DNA from 2 places in the Ruminiclostridium josui JCM 17888 genome. Region 1 is predicted to be linked to the other one. Evidence: predicted binding sites of a transcription regulator. Region 1 holds the regulator's gene; the other holds the start of a gene.

Evidence for each region. Region 1 encodes LexA, which represses DNA repair genes until DNA is damaged. Its sites were predicted from a motif close to CNAACANNTGTTNG; they were not measured.
Region 2: the regulator LexA is predicted to act here: its motif matches at 1,461-1,474, upstream of K412_RS0100720 (DNA polymerase Y family protein).

The regions. Positions count from the first base shown of each region.
Region 1 is NZ_JAGE01000002.1:296,917-305,431, forward strand. It holds gene mutS (DNA mismatch repair protein MutS) at 1-30, shown strand, start outside; gene mutL (DNA mismatch repair endonuclease MutL) at 56-2,053, shown strand; gene miaA (tRNA (adenosine(37)-N6)-dimethylallyltransferase MiaA) at 2,065-2,991, shown strand; gene hfq (RNA chaperone Hfq) at 3,142-3,384, shown strand; gene lexA (transcriptional repressor LexA) at 3,479-4,126, opposite strand; gene yneA (cell division suppressor protein YneA) at 4,333-4,623, shown strand; gene K412_RS0117995 (proton-conducting transporter transmembrane domain-containing protein) at 4,749-6,815, shown strand; gene K412_RS0118000 (respiratory chain complex I subunit 1 family protein) at 6,885-7,790, shown strand; gene K412_RS0118005 (hydrogenase) at 7,816-8,478, shown strand; gene K412_RS0118010 (hydrogenase 4 subunit F) at 8,503-8,515, shown strand, end outside.
Region 2 is NZ_JAGE01000001.1:144,184-152,698, reverse strand. It holds gene K412_RS0100725 (hypothetical protein) at 1-194, opposite strand, end outside; gene K412_RS0100720 (DNA polymerase Y family protein) at 204-1,445, opposite strand; FMN riboswitch at 1,633-1,758, shown strand; gene ribD (bifunctional diaminohydroxyphosphoribosylaminopyrimidine deaminase/5-amino-6-(5-phosphoribosylamino)uracil reductase RibD) at 1,842-2,945, shown strand; gene K412_RS0100710 (riboflavin synthase) at 2,965-3,609, shown strand; gene K412_RS0100705 (bifunctional 3,4-dihydroxy-2-butanone-4-phosphate synthase/GTP cyclohydrolase II) at 3,635-4,891, shown strand; gene ribH (6,7-dimethyl-8-ribityllumazine synthase) at 4,881-5,348, shown strand; M-box (ykoK) riboswitch at 5,433-5,601, shown strand; gene K412_RS0100695 (magnesium transporter CorA family protein) at 5,822-6,751, shown strand; gene K412_RS0100690 (hypothetical protein) at 6,789-7,013, opposite strand; gene K412_RS0100685 (NAD(P)/FAD-dependent oxidoreductase) at 7,333-8,515, shown strand, end outside.

The sequences.
Region 1 (8,515 bases):
CTTCAAAGGAAAATGAACAGCCGGGAATAGTTGTTGATATGATGTGGGGTGAACTATGGGACGCATAATTGTACTGGATGAAAATACTTCAAATAAAATAGCCGCCGGAGAAGTTGTCGAAAAGCCGGCTTCCGTTGTAAAGGAACTAGTGGAAAACTCTATTGATGCCGGTGCAACTAGCATCTCAGTAGATATAAAAAATGGCGGTATATCCTATATAAAAATTACCGATAACGGAAGTGGCATGGATGAAGACGATGTAGAAATTGCATTTGAGCGTCATGCTACAAGTAAAATTAAAAGGGCAGAAGATCTTGATTCTGTTATAACAATGGGTTTCAGAGGGGAAGCTCTGGCAAGTATAGCGGCGGTTTCATCTGTTGAACTTATGACAAAGACAGCAGAAAGCCCGTATGGAATGTATGTACACATAAAGGGAGGAGTTTTTAAAGATGTAAGGCAGACAGGATGTCCTGTTGGCACAACCTTTATTATTAAGGATTTATTTTATAATACCCCGGCACGTTACAAGTTTTTAAAGAAGGATTCTACAGAAGCGGGCTATATTTCTGATACAATAGCGAGAATAGCTTTGGGTAATCCGGATATTTCTTTTAAACTGACAAACGGAAAAACAACATTGATTCATACCCCGGGAAATAATGACTTAAAAAGTGTAATTTACAGTATATACGGAAAAGAAATAATAAAAGATCTTGTTGCAGTCGAGTATGCAGATGAAAAAATAAAGATAAGCGGATATGTAGGTAAACCTGAAGCTGCCAGGTCCAACAGAAACTATCAATCTCTTTATATAAATAAAAGATATGTAAAAAGCAGATTGGTATCGTATTCAGTTGAACAAGCCTTTTCAAGCATACTTATGAAAAACAGGTTTCCTTTTTTCGTATTGAATATTGATATTAATCCTATATTGGTAGATGCTAACGTACATCCTGCGAAAACCGAGGTGCGGTTTGCCGATGAAAGCTATTTGTCCAGAACCATATATATGGCTGTTTCAAATGCCATTACTACAGGTGGAAGCTTGTTTAATCCTGTAGAAGTTCCTATTAAAGATAGAGAGCTGTTTAAGTTTACAGGTAATTCCCAACCTAAAAATGAATATGTTCAAAAAGAAATAGAAATAAGCAAAAAACAGAATGACAATAAAAAAGCGGAGGAGATACGGCTATTTACAAAAGCCCTGGAGCCATTGGCAAAGTGTGATGTACACAAAGTAAGTACATTTACGGAAAAGCCCCAGACAGATATGTCCTCTTTTACCTTTACAAAGTCTGAAGATTATAATGTAAATCTGCCACAGACTGTGTCAAACGAAGTAAAACAGGAAAATACTATTAAAACAGATAATAATTTCAATGTAATTAAAGAAGCTGATTATTCAAAAGATGTTGAAGAAGATTTAAATGAGGACAATCGGGAAGCAAATACAGAAAAGGTCCATCCTGAACTTGCCGACATGAAATATATAGGCCAGGCCTTTTCTACATATATTATTTTACAGAGTAATGATGAGCTGGTAATGGTAGATCAGCATGCAGCACATGAGCGAATAATATATGAAAAGCTCAGAGAAAAATTTGATTCTCAAGAAAATACAACTCAACTGTTACTGGAACCAGTAGTCCTTCAACTTCAGCCTTTTGAACTGGATGCAATAAAATCCAAAGAGGAATTATTGACACGTATCGGGTTTGATTTTGAGGATTTTGGAAACAATTCCATTATTATTAGAGGAATTCCGTATATGGTAGGAGACTGCTCTCCAAGAGATATATTTATTGAGCTAACACAAAAGCTTCAGGAATCAATAAAACCTGTCAGCACACCTTTAGCTGATGAGATAATTCATACTATTGCGTGCAAGGCTGCTATAAAGGCAAATAAAAAACTTGATGAAAAGGAAGTTCATCAGCTGTTGACTGAACTCTCAAACACAGGAAGACGGTATACTTGTCCTCACGGACGTCCTACCGTAATACGCCTGACAAAATATGAAATAGAAAAAATGTTTAAAAGAATTGTTTAGAAAGGGGACATATGAACCGAGTTATAGTTATAGTTGGTCCTACTGCATCAGGAAAAACAAATTTATCTATTGAGCTTGCAAAAAGAATGAATGGAGAAATTATTTCTGCTGATTCCATGCAGATTTATAAATATATGGACATTGGGACTGCAAAACCAACAAAGGAAGAAATGCAGGGCATAAAACATTACCTTATTGATGAAGTATTTCCCAATGAAGACTTTAATGTTGTAAGGTTCAAGGATTTGGCTGAAAAATATATAGATACCATTATTGAAAAAGGTAAACAGCCAATTGTAGCAGGGGGCACAGGACTTTATATCAGTTCTTTGATAAACAATATCAATTTTAGTGAAAGTGAAAGCGACTGGGAACTCCGAGAAACTTTAAAAAAAGAAGCAGAGGAATTAGGGCCTGAGTTTCTCCATAAAAAGCTACAGGAAGTTGACCCGGATTCAGCTCTAAATATTCATCCTAATAATATAAAAAGAGTAATAAGAGCATTGGAAGTATATTATCAGACACAAAAACCAATATCTTATCATAATAAGGTATCAAGGAGTATACCGCCCAGATACCAATTTGTTCTTGTTGGTTTAAATATGGACAGGCAGGTTTTATATGAACGAATAAATAAGAGAGTGGACATTATGATACAAAATGGCCTTGTAGATGAAGTAAAACAGCTTGTAGACCTTGGTTATGCTGATAGTATAATTTCTATGCAGGGTATCGGATATAAAGAGATACTTGAATTTTTGAAAAATAATATAACACTTGAACAGGCAATCGAAAATATAAAACAGGGAACCAGAAGATATGCTAAAAGACAAATTACATGGTTTAAGAGAATTAATGGAATTAAGTGGTTTATTATAGATGATTCTGGAAATAATATAAATGTAATAAATGAGGTTTATGAATACGTAAATGGCTAAAAACCTTGGTAAAACTATATTCTTGTTGCATGAAATGGTATTATCTAGTAAAATAATAAAGAGTGGTTTTAGTATATCAAAATTAAGTTAAGCCCGATTTTGTGGGGATAGCTTATGGATAAATATATATATAACAAAGGAGTGAATACTTTGGTAAAGAATACTATCAATTTGCAGGACATTTTCTTGAATCAAGTAAGAAAGGAACACATTGCTGTTACTATCTATCTTACAAATGGGTTTCAATTAAAGGGGATGGTCAAGGGATTTGATAATTTCACTGTGGTTCTTGACAGTGACGGAAAACAGCAGTTGGTATACAAGCATGCGATTTCTACCATAAGTCCAATGAAATCGGTGAATCTTATTTTTAATGAGCAGGGAAAAGAATAATACTACATATTTATATATATGTAAATAATAAAACGCAAGAGGAGCATAAAAATTGTCCTTTTGCGTTTTTTATTTAATATGTAAGGTGTTAGAACTACATACGCCTAAATACACCAATTACTTTTCCTAGAATTGATAAATTATCTTTTACAATGATTGGTTCCATACTGCTGTTCTGTGGCTGAAGCCTAACATGGTCTTTTTCACGATAAAAGGTTTTACATGTAGCCTCATCACCAATCAAGGCTACAACAATATCGCCATTATTGGCAGAAGACTGCTGTCTTACCAGTACAAAGTCCTTGTCAAGTATTCCTGCTTCTACCATACTATCACCTTGAATTCTGAGCATAAATGCATCGCTGTTTTGTACGAAATCTACAGGAAGAGGAAATGTATCAGTAATGTTTTCAACGGCGAGAATAGGCTGGCCTGCTGTAACTTTTCCCACAACTGGAACATCCACCATTTCACGGGTTGTATAATACCCATCTTTATTAGTACGGCTTTCCTTAACCTGGTTTGTTTTATTTAAAATTTTGATTGCTCTCGGTTTAGTAGGATCCTTTTGAAGAAGTCCGCTATCAATAAGTTTTTGAAGGTAGGAATGTACAGTAGAAGTAGACTTAAAACCTACCGCTGAACATATTTCCCTTACAGAAGGCGGGTAACCGTTTTCATGAACACATTTATAAACATAATCAAGAATTTCCTGTTGCTTGTTAGAATTCTTCTTTGCCATAAAGACCTCCTTGAGCATATGCTCATAATTTTATGTAATAAAAGTCTTAACCCCCAAAAAGCAGTTATTACTGCTATAGTATAACACATACAAAACAGGAAATCAAACTAATGTTCGGATGTTTTTCCAAAACCTATTGACAAAAGAACACATGTTCCTTAAAATATAAGTATAAAGAACGTATGTTTGTTGCAAGGAGGGTTAATATGACTAGAAAAAAATATGTTTTAAAAAATAAAAAGAGATTTTTAAGTTTTTTGTTTTTTATTCTATTTATAACTTTTACCCTGGTTTATACAGTTACAGTGGCAGGTTTTTCTGATAAGCAGTACATTACGGTTACAGTAGGAAAAGGGGATTCCTTATGGTCTATAGCTTCGAAGTACGGTGGAAAAACTGATATAAGAAAGAAGATATATTTAATAAAAAAGATAAATAATATGGATTCAAGTGATTTAAGAGAGAACGTATCTCTATTGGTACCCGTCGACAAATAAATATAAATCATATCATTTACTAACAAAGACTCGTGCTTATTTGACATTTAAAATTCATGGTAGTATTATATAACCTGTATTTATTTAAGTCTTACAATAAGGAGTTCTTTGGAGGTTTTTGACTCATGATGTCAAATCAAATAGCAGTTTTCTTTATAGTATGTGTAATCTTGTATGTAATCGGAGCATTGACATCTCTAGCTTCATTTGCAAGTCCAAAGTGGTCAAACAGATTGTCAAATACCTTTGCACTTTTAGCAAGCAGCTTACTTACATTCTTAATGATTTACAAATTGGTATATTCCAGAGACATATCAATAAATTTAAATTTTAATACCAATATTCCTTTTTTCACTGTAAAGTTTAATATTGATAATCTATCAGCTTTTTTTATATTGATTATTTCAATAGTAGCAATTATTGTTTCGTTATTCTCATATACATATATGTCCCACTATATTTCAAAAAAAAATATATCTATTTTCGGTTGTTTGTACAACTTGTTTATTGTCTCAATGGTTCTTTTGGTTTCAAGCAGCAACCTGCTGCTTTTCTTAGTTTTTTGGGAACTGATGTCTCTTATTTCTTTTTTTCTCGTTATATTCGAGCATGGAAAAGAGGAGGTTCAGAAAGCCGGCAGAATATACATTATAATGACTTATACTGGAACTGCTTGCATTACAGCAGCTTTTGTTTTGATTGCAGCCTATACAGGTAGTTTTAATTTTACATCAATTAATTTGCAATCCATACCTCAAGGCGCAGCTAATTTTATTTTTATCCTTCTGCTAATTGGATTAGGAACCAAAGCAGGTATTATACCTGTTCATATCTGGTTGCCATATGCTCATCCGGTAGCTCCTAGCAATATATCAGCCTTAATGTCGGGTGTTATGATAAAGATGGCTGTTTATGGTCTCATAAGATTTATTTTTAATGTTCTTCCTGCTGGTGATTTGTGGTGGGGAGTACTTGTCCTTTGCATAGGTATTGTTTCAGCATTAATTGGAATTGCTTATTCCATCGCCTCTACTACAAACATTAAAAGGCTATTGGCATATTCCAGCATAGAAAATATAGGGATTATTTTAGCAGCCCTTGGAATAATGCTTATTGCAAGAGCATCAAACAACCTGTTTCTTCTTTCGCTGTCCTTAACGGCAGTACTCCTGCATACCTTAAATCACGCGGTTTTTAAATCACTACTTTTCATGGGTGCAGGTGCAATTCAATATTCAGCACATACCAAGAATATGGAGAAACTGGGGGGGTTAATAAAAAAAATGCCTTTAGCCTCAGTGTTTATTTTCATAGGTTGTCTTTCTATTTCTGCAGTACCGCCTTTTAACGGATTTATAAGCGAATATATGATTTTTAGGACTATTATTAGCAGTATCAGCTATTTTGCACCATTACAAAGCTTCCTTCTGGTTGTAATCTTAATGGTAGCTGCAGCTGCACTTGCTTTAACCGGAGCTTTGGTTGCATTCTGTTTTGTTAAATTCTTCGGTATTTGCTTTTTGGGAATGACAAGAAGTAAAGAAGCAGAGAATGCCAAGGAGCCGGGTAAGCCTATGATTATGGCACTTGCGTCAGCTGCAGTGCTTTGTCTGTTGCTTGGTATTTTCCCAAATTATGCTATAAAACTTATAGATAGCGTTGGCAGTCAATTGATTTATATAAAGCTGTTAACAACAAACTGGTCGCTACTACCATCAGAATATTATCCTGCGAATAACAGTAGATTAAGCATACCTTCGGGACTTATTGCTCTTCTGCTGGTAGTGTTGGGAGCTATAGTATTGTTAGTAGTAATGGCACTGAGAAAAAGAACTTTTGTCCAACGATATAATACATGGGATTGCGGGTATACAAAGCTAAACTCAAAAATGCAGTATTCTGCAACCGGATTTTCTAAATCTTTGAGAATTATATTCAGAGGATTATTTAAACCTGTAAGAGACTTAGAAATAACAGAAGGAATTGCACCTTATCATATTAAAGCTGGTAGATATACAACATCTACGGTAAAATTTTTTGAAAAATATTTATACCAACCTTTTGTTAAAAGTATAATTTATTTTTCAAGGAAAATCCGTTTTACCATTCAGACAGGGAGTATACATGCATATTTAATGTATTTCTTTGGGATTATGGTGCTTATGCTTTTATATTATTCATTTACAGCATAATTAAAAATTTTATCTACAATAAAAAGGATTGTTAATATGTTTGTGTCAATGTTGAAGTTTATTTTTCAAATGTTTTTTATACTTTTAATATCTCCGCTATTTACCGGGGTAATAAGGAAAATCAAATCAAAAATACAGCATAAAATAGGTGCTTCGGTTTTTCAACCCTATTATGATTTGATAAAGCTATTAAAAAAAGATTTGGTGGTATCAAATACCTCATCTTGGATTTATAATGTGGCACCATATGTTTATTTTATAACTTCCCTTGCAGCAGCTATGTGTTTGCCTGTAGTATATCAATTGAGGGGGTTTTCCTTGTATACTGACCTTCTGGTAATAGTTTATTTTTTTGTGGCCGGACGTATTTTTATGGCTCTGGCAGGACTGGACACTGGAAGTACATTTGGAGGGATGGGAAGCAGCAGAGAATTACTGATTTCAGCTTTGGTTGAACCTGCGCTTTTTCTTATTATTATAACAGTAGGTGCAAATCCCGAGATTGCTTCAACAAGCGTTTTTTCAATATACGATTATGTAGTAGAAAACAGCTCTAATACTTTTTCAACTATAAATATATTGCTGTTTGCAGCCATGTTGATGGTAATGATTGCGGAGTCATCCAGAATTCCGGTTGATGATCCGTCAACACATCTTGAGCTTACCATGGTCCACGAAGCAATGACTTTGGAATACTCGGGAAGACATCTTGCTTTCATTGAAATGGGTACATATATAAAGCAATTGGTATTTATGACTTTTATGGCCAATATATTAATTCCCCTTGGATTAAACGCGGAAAGTTTAATAGTTGGACTTGGCATATATCTGTTAAAAATAGTAGTAATTACTATTTTAGTTGGTGTTATTGAGATTAATACAGTCAAATTCAGGCTTTTCAGTCTTCCAAACTATGCTGTAATTGCTCTCATTATTGCTGTTTTAGGTTTTTTAACCCGCTTTGTTTTGAGGTAAAACAATATGGTATGGAGGTAAATAAATGTACAATAATGCTTTAAACCTTTTGGCAATTCTAATATTGATTTCATCTTTTAGACTAGTGGCCAATAAACGTCAAAATGGTTATATTACAACTTTCAGACTTCAGTCACTTTTACTAGCTTTGATTTCACTAATTATTTCAGTTAAAAGCATGGTTGAAACAAAAAAGTTTGATGAGGTTATTATTATATTTGTTCTTATAGTAGTATTTAAAGTAATAGTGATTCCAATGGCTCTGAGAAAAACCTCCGACAAGGTGGAATACAAGGTAGAAAAAGATTTTTTTATAAATATACCTATTTCAATGCTTTTATGTTGCGGATTGGTTGTTCTTTGTTGGTACGTTGTTCATCATGTAGAAGGTATTACAAATCCTACAACTGAAAATTATCTTGTTTATTCGTTATCAGTTGTTATGATTGGATTATTCTTTATGATAAGCAGAAAAAAGGCATTGGGACAGATTATCGGATTTCTTGTAATAGAGAATGGTTTGTTTTTGGCAGCCATGATGACGACTGATGGAATGCCGATGATTGTTGAGCTTGGTCTTTTCTTTGACTTATTAACTGCATTTTTAATTATGGGTATATTTGTTTTTAAGATTAATAGTACATTTGATTCAATAGATGTAAATAAGTTAAAGCATTTAAAAGGTTAAATTATTGAGTTTCAGGGAGGAAATATGATTCCGGCAT
Region 2 (8,515 bases), on a different contig from region 1:
ATAAATATTTCTTTTCCCATGACCCTACAACGGTAGCGGATACCTTGGCCACCTACCTTTAAGCTTGCCGCTTTTTTATGGTCATATACCTTGTCTATTATATACTTTACTCCATCTTCCCAGACAAAGGAAACAGGTATCAGCTCACCATTTGGGGAAAATGTTGCATTTAATTGAACAAAAACCTTTTTCATAACATCACCTTATCTAAAAAATGAAACAGGATGAATAATGTTGTCTTCAACAGGGTTGGCATTAAGGGCACTATCTTTAAGTAAAATTGCCTTTTGAACAGAGTAATGCCCAAATCTTTTACGAATTGCATCAATACTGAATTCCAGATTCTCTAATCGCGGACGTTTATTATAATCCTCAAAAAGGAAAAGCTGGGTATGAGTGTCCGCAGTAACTAAATCAGTTGCACGTACACCAAGAGAGCGTATAGGTCTGTGCCAACCCCAATTTGTATTAAAAATATCCATAGCTTTACGTGAAATTTCACCGGATATATAGCTGGGGGCCGGAAGCCTTCCTTGTCGTTCAATTGATGCAAGCTGGTTATCACGAATATAAATCTGTATTGTAGAACCCTTTAAATTATGTTTTCTAAGCCTATGTGCAACACTTTCAGCTAATACAGTAAAAGTAACTTTCACATCCTCTGTGTTTACAAGATCTCTAGCGGTTGTCATGCTGTTTCCTATGCCCTTTATAGTTTCATGATAATCTGTTGCAGTTACTTCGGAATAGTCCATGCCATTAGCAAAACTCCAGATAGTTTCGCCCCATTTTCCAAGATAACTTTTAATAAAAGAAAGAGGTGTTTTTGCAAGATCTCCGATAGTCATTATACCGACCCGGATAAGCTTTCTTCGTGTTGACCTGCCTACATAAAGCAATTCTCCAACGTCTAAATTCCAAACCTTTTCTTTGAAATTATTTTGATTAATAACAGTAGTAGCATCGGGCTTTTGTAAATCAGACCCAAGCTTTGCAAATATCTTATTGAAGCTGACTCCTATTGAAGCAGTAATGCCAAGTTCTGTTTTAATTAGTTCACGTATTTCATTTGCAATTTTTTCTCCGTTCCCGAAAAGATTTGTGCTTTCAGAAACGTCAATCCAGCACTCATCTATACCGAAACTTTCAACAAGATTGGAATATCTCGAGTAAATTTCTCTGGCTTCCTTTGAAAACCTCAGATATAAAGCATAATTTGGATTAATTACTACAAGGTTTGGACACTTTTGCTTTGCCTGCCAGATAGCCTCGCCTGTTTTTATACCAAACTTTTTTGCAATATAGTTTTTAGCCAGGACAATACCGTGACGCAAATCCTGACTTCCACACACGGCTAAAGGACAATCCCTATACTGTGGATTGTACAGACATTCAACAGAAGCGTAAAAATTATTGAGGTCACAGTGTAAAATTACTCTATCCATAAAGTCACTCCAGTCAGAACATTTGTTCGTAATAATATTATAAATCCGAACAAACGTTCTTGTAAAGAGGTAAAATTTTGTAATACTAATATTTGTGTGTTCTGTGTTTTGGTAATAAAACTATAGCTTGACTAATATATCCAATACTGCTATAGTTTACTTTAATAAAATATGTTAATAATGATAATGACACTTCAGGGATAGGTGAAAATCCTTACCGGCGGTAGATAGCACAAGCTATAAGCCCGCGAGCGAAAGCAGATCCGGTCAAACTCCGGAGCCGACAGTACAGTCTGGATGAAAGATAGTGTATTTAATTTTGCTATTTTGTCCCCAGGGGTTGTCTTCCTCTGGGGATTTTTAAATTTTAAGGAAATAAAAGCAAGGAGAACAAAAATGAATATACATGAGTTCTATATGAAAAGAGCATTGGAAATTGCAAAAGGAGGGTGGGGGAGAACAAACCCAAATCCATTGGTGGGAGCAGTTATAGTAAAAGATGGGAAAATAATATCCGAGGGCTTCCATGAAGCCTTGGGTTGTGCCCATGCTGAAGTTAGTGCTTTTAAAAATGCTACAGCGGATATTTCAGAAGCTACTCTTTATGTAAATCTTGAGCCTTGCTCACATTATGGAAGAACACCTCCGTGTGCAAAAGCAATTGTTGAGTCTGGAATAAAAGAAGTAGTTGTCTCAATGGTGGACCCAAACCCAAAGGTGTCAGGTAAGGGCATACAAATACTAAAAGATGCCAATATTAATGTCATAGTAGGAGTCCTTGAGGAAGAGGCAAAAAGGCTGAATGAAATTTTTATACACTATATAACTAAAAGGCTTCCATTTGTAATTATGAAAACGGCAATGACATTGGACGGCAAAATTGCATCGGTTACAGGAGATTCCAAATGGATAAGCGGTGAATCATCAAGGGAGTATGTCCATACTATACGCAATAGAGTATCGTCAATTATGGTAGGGGTAAACACAGTAATAAATGACAATCCTGCATTGACATCAAGACCAACCTTGGGAGAAGGCATTGATCCTGTACGTATTGTAGTGGACAGCAGCGGAAGGATTCCAATGGACAGTAGAGTTATTAATTGTGATTCTAAGGCAGGACTTATACTTGCAACAACAGATAAAATCAATAAAGACAAGGAAAACCAGCTTTTATCCCGAGGCGTTAGAATAATAAAAACGGATATAAAAAATGGAAAGGTAAATCTCAAGGAGCTTATGGAAGAATTATACAAGCTTGAAATTGACAGTGTCCTTTTGGAAGGAGGAGGTACCCTTAACTTTTCGGCACTTGAGGCAGGCATAGTGAATAAGGTAATGACCTTCATTTCACCTAAAATAATAGGCGGTAGTTCGGCTGTAACGCCTGTAGGGGGAAATGGAATAGAAAAAATGAAGGATGCAATAGCACTGTCGAATGTTAGAGTTGAAAGTTTTGACAGAGATGTACTTATTGAGGGATATATTGCAGACAAATAAGGATTTGGGAGGTGAAAGGGTGTTTACTGGAATTGTTGAGGAAATGGGAAGTGTAAAAAACATTGTATATGGCAGCAGCTCAATAAAACTTTTCATAGAATGTGCCACTGTAATTGAAGGCACTGTTAAAGGGGACAGCATAGCTGTAAACGGTATATGCCTTACTGTTACTGAATTAGGAGAAAAATGGTTTGCGGCGGATGTAATGCCGGAAACCATGCGAAAAACAGGACTTGAAAAGCTAAAACCCGGAAGAAAAGTAAACTTGGAGAGAGCATTAAGACTTGCTGACAGACTGGGAGGCCATATAGTAAGCGGTCATATAGACGGAACAGGGACTATTACCGGATTAAAAAAAGAGGATAACGCAGTTCTTATTACCATTACTGCACCCAAACAGATTATGAAATATATTGTTCAAAAAGGTTCTGTGGCTTTGGACGGTACAAGTCTTACCATTGCGGAGGTGACTTCAAATACCTTTACGGTTTCTCTCATACCTTTGACACGAGGATTCACCATACTTGGCTCTAAAAGTATAGGTGATGAAGTAAATATAGAATGTGACATTATAGGGAAGTACGTAGAAAAGATGTTAAAAGGTGAAATCTTGGAGTCAGAGCATTTATCAGCTGAATTTCTTAGAGAACACGGGTTTATGTAATATAAAATAAAAAGGAGTGAACTTCATGAATTTTAGTACTATAGAAGAAGCAATTGAGGATATCCGCCAAGGCAAAATAATTGTAGTGGTAGATGATGAAGACAGGGAAAATGAGGGAGATCTTATTATGGCAGCAGAAAAGGCTACCCCTGAAAGTATAAATTTCATGGCTACCTATGGCAAGGGAATGATATGCGTTCCACTGACAGAAGACAGAGCACAAGAGTTGGAGCTTTTTCCCATGGTAAGTCACAATGAGGAACGCCTTGGTACGGCATTTACGGTAACTGTAGACCACAAGGATTCAACAACAGGAATCTCGGCCTTTGAAAGAGCACATACAATAGTTGAACTTACAAATAAGAATGCACGTCCGGGAGATTTCAAAAAGCCGGGACATGTATTTCCTCTTACGGCACGAGACGGAGGAGTTCTAAAACGTGCCGGACATACCGAAGCTGCAGTTGATTTGGCTAGAATGGCAGGATTGCACCCGGCGGGTGTAATATGTGAAATAATGAATGATGACGGAAGGATGGCAAGGGTTCCTCAATTAATGGAATTCTGCAAAAAGCATGGTTTAAAGATAATAACTGTAGCAGGTCTCATTGAGTATCGCAGAAAAAATGAAAAGTTGATTAAAAGAGCTGCCGAAGCAAAAATGCCTACTGCTTATGGGGAATTCACAATAGTTGGTTATGAGAATACTACTAATGGAGAACACCATGTGGCACTTGTTAAGGGAGATGTTGCAGGCTCAACAGAGCCTGTTCTGGTCAGAGTACATTCAGAATGTCTTACTGGAGATGCTTTTCATTCCAAAAGGTGCGACTGCGGAGAACAGCTAGAAGCCGCAATGAGCAGAATTAACAGTGAAGGAAAAGGTGTTTTGCTTTATATGCGTCAGGAGGGAAGGGGAATTGGTCTGATAAATAAAATACGTGCATATGAGCTTCAGGACCAAGGACTGGATACCGTTGAGGCAAATATAAAACTGGGCTTTCCAGCAGATTTGCGTGAATACGGCATAGGTGCCCAAATCCTGTACGATTTAGGAATCAAAAAAATAAGGCTTTTGACTAACAATCCCAAAAAACTCATTGGGCTAAATGGATATGGTCTGGAGGTAGTTGGACGAGAGCCTATTCAAATAAAAGAAAATGAAAAAAATGAATTTTATCTTAGAACTAAAAAAGAAAAAATGGGCCATTTATTTGAAGGCTTAAATAATAGTGAGAAAAATACAACAGCACATCAGGAGGGAAATAAAAATGTCGATTAAAACAAATGAAGGAAATCTTATTGCAAGTGGTTTGAAGTTTGGAATTGTTGTAGGGCGTTTTAATGATTTTATAAGCAGTAAGCTTTTGTCCGGAGCAATAGACGGATTGGTAAGGCATGGGGCTGAAGAGTCAGATATCACTGTTTCATGGGTTCCAGGTGCTTTTGAAATACCAATAGTTGCACAAAAAATGGCAAGTTCAGGTAAGTATTCTGCGGTAATTTGCGCAGGTGCAGTTATCAGAGGCTCAACACCGCATTTTGACTATGTGGCCGGGGAGGTATCAAAAGGAATAGCTAAAATATCACTGGATACAGGGGTACCAGTTATTTTCGGAGTACTTACTACTGATACAATAGAGCAGGCCATTGAACGTGCAGGTACCAAAGCAGGGAACAAAGGCTATGATGCAGCAGTAACAGCAATAGAAATGGCAAACCTGCTTAAACAACTGTAAAAAATTCGATAAAAAAATCTAAAAAATTTAATTATTCATAGATATTGAAAAAAGAATAATAGAGGTATATAATTACTTTGTTAATTAAATATTCGTTAGGTGAGGTTCCTATACAGATATATGCTGCTGCCCGGAAACATCGAGAGATGCCAATGGGTCAACAGGTACTGCCGAAATAAGGTTTTACTTAATGTAGCTGGAGAGAAGTAGTCCAAAGCTGTATAGTGCTAAAGCTCAACGAGTGAAGGTTATTTCTATGACATAAATCCGTCACTCGTTTTGCGACGGTTTTTTTATTTCTTTTTAAATTTCTTTAGGAGGTGAACGGTATGGATTGTGACCCTGATAGTAATTCTCACATATGTAATTCGATAAATTATATGGGCTTGTTTGCTGTGCCGTTTACTTTGTCGACAAAGTAATGTATGCAAATAGTCCCTTAATGCAAGACTATATAGAGAAGAGGGATATCTATGATTGGAATATATAAAACAATAAATAACGAAATAGTGCGTACAGAAACATTTGAGGATGGAGTATGGGTGAATCTCATTAATCCTACTGAGGAAGAAATTGTAAAGGTACACAATACCCTGGGGGTTGAAATGGACTTCCTCAAGGCTGCACTTGATGAAGAGGAAAGAGCCCGTATTGAAAGTGACAATGGACAGACTCTCATAATTGTTGACATACCCATTGTAGAAAAAGAGGGTAAGCTCAATGTATATACAACTATACCTCTTGCAATTATACTTATAAAGCATATAATCATTACGGTGTGCCTGAAAGAAGACACTATACTTAATGATTTTGTAAACAACAGAGTTAAATCCTTTTTAACTCAATTTAAGACAAGGTTTGTGCTTCAGATTCTATACAGAAATGCAACAAGATACTTACAATACCTTAAACATATAGACAAAACCAGCAGCAGAATAGAGCAGGAAGTTTACAAGTCCATGAAGAACAAAGAAGTAATTCAAATGCTGAAACTTGAAAAGAGTCTTGTATACTTTTCAACAGCATTAAAATCAAACGAAGTTGTTCTTGAAAAACTGATGAAATTTGAATATATAAAGAATTATCCAGATGACCAAGAACTTCTTGAAGATGTTATTATAGAAAACAAGCAGGCCATAGAGATGGCCAATATATATAGCAGTATTTTGTCGGGAACAATGGATGCTTTTGCTTCTGTTATATCAAATAATCTCAATATAGTAATGAAGTTTTTAACATCAGTAACCATTGTTATGGCAATACCTACAATGATTTCAAGCTTCTTTGGTATGAATGTTGATTTGCCATTAAGAGGAGGACATTCATTCTGGTTTATAGTAATTATTGCTGTGGCCATGTGTATGGTTACAGGTTATACTCTTTATAAGAAAAAGTTATTTTAGAAACAAAAAGGGATGTCTCATAAGAGACATCCTATATTTATCTTTCACACATGTTTCCTGCACCGTCATAAAAACTTTCATCACATTTTCTCAAAAGACCCTGACTATCATAAAAGTTTTCATCGGCTTTTCTTAATATACTGAAATAATCAAAATAATCATCACCCGGATCCCTAAGTATACCTTCTTTATCGAAGAAACTTTCTCCCGGATTTCTTAAAATTCCCCGGCCGTCATAAAATTTTTCCTTACGGGAATACAAAATTCATCACTCTTCCTTTTAATAATCAATCAGAAAAATTATAACACATTGCTCATAAAATAGCCAAAGTCAGTTATTCTCTAAACTGACATGTTTATGTTCAATGTACAAGGAGTTGCCATCAAAAGACGGCAAGTATGTATTATAGCTTTAAATTCCTTGTTTATATTAATATATGCAAAGAATTTGATAATGTACAATTATTTCTCGGAAATATTAATCACATAAAACCTAAACATTTTTTTAAGAGTGGAATTGTGCTATAATTCAAATATATTTTTGTAAGAAAATAGGTATTGATGTCTCTCGGAGGGTAATAATGGAAATAAATTCTCAAAATAAATTTGATGTTGTAATAGTTGGGGCGGGTGCTGTTGGCTGCGCAATAGCAAGAGAGCTTTCCAGATACCAATTGAAAATTGCGGTTTTTGAAAAGGAAAGCGATGTGGCAGCAGGAACCAGCGGTAGAAACAGTGCTGTAGTGCACGCTGGCTTTAACAATAAGCCCGGAAGTCTTATGGCAAAGTTTTGTGTGGAAGGAAATGAAGGCTTTGAAAGCCTGTGCAAGGAGCTGGATGTTCCATATAAAAAAACAGGAAAGTTAATAGTTGCTTTTGATGAAAGCGACTTTGCCGGAATAGACAAGTTAATTGAAAACGGTAAAAAGAATGGAGTAAAAGGTCTTGAATTTGTAAATGCAGATGTTGTTAAAAAGCTGGAACCCCACGTTGGAGGAATTGGAGCAATGCTGTCTCCAAATACAGCAATAACAAACCCATTTTTATATACGGTGGCTCTTGCTGAAAACGCAGTACAAAATGGAGTTAAGTTCTTTCTGGAAACTGAAGTAAAGGGAATTTCAAAAAGAAATGATATCTTCCGCATAAAAGCCGGAGAATCTTATTACTACAGCAGATATGTTATTAACAGTGCAGGACTTTACTCAGACAGGGTGGCTTCAATGGCAGGAGAAATAGGCTACAAGATTTATCCCTGCAGAGGAGAATACTTTATATTAGACAAGCGTACAAGTCAATATCTGAATATGCCTGTTTACCCCGTCCCAAGGCCTGGAATAGGGGGACTTGGAGTTCACCTGACACCTACAATGGAAGGAAATATACTTATTGGCCCAAGTGCAGAGTATATTAAAACAAAAAATGACTATAGTGCTACAAAACCTGTAATGGACAAGCTCTTTAAGGAAGCAAAGGAACTTCTTCCTCCATTAAGCATGAAGCATATAATACGCAGCTATACCGGTATCAGGTCAAAAATAGTAGGGCCTAAAACCGGAGGCTTCGGAGATTTCATTATAGAGGAATCAAAGGTAGTACCGGGACTCATAAACCTTATAGGTATTGAATCACCGGGACTAACATCATCAGCTCCAATTAGTCGTATGGTTAGAGACATTATTGCAAATAAAGAGGATTTGATATCTAAAGATGACTTTATAGCTCAAAGAAAGGGAATTGTTCAGTTCAGGGAATTACCTGCTG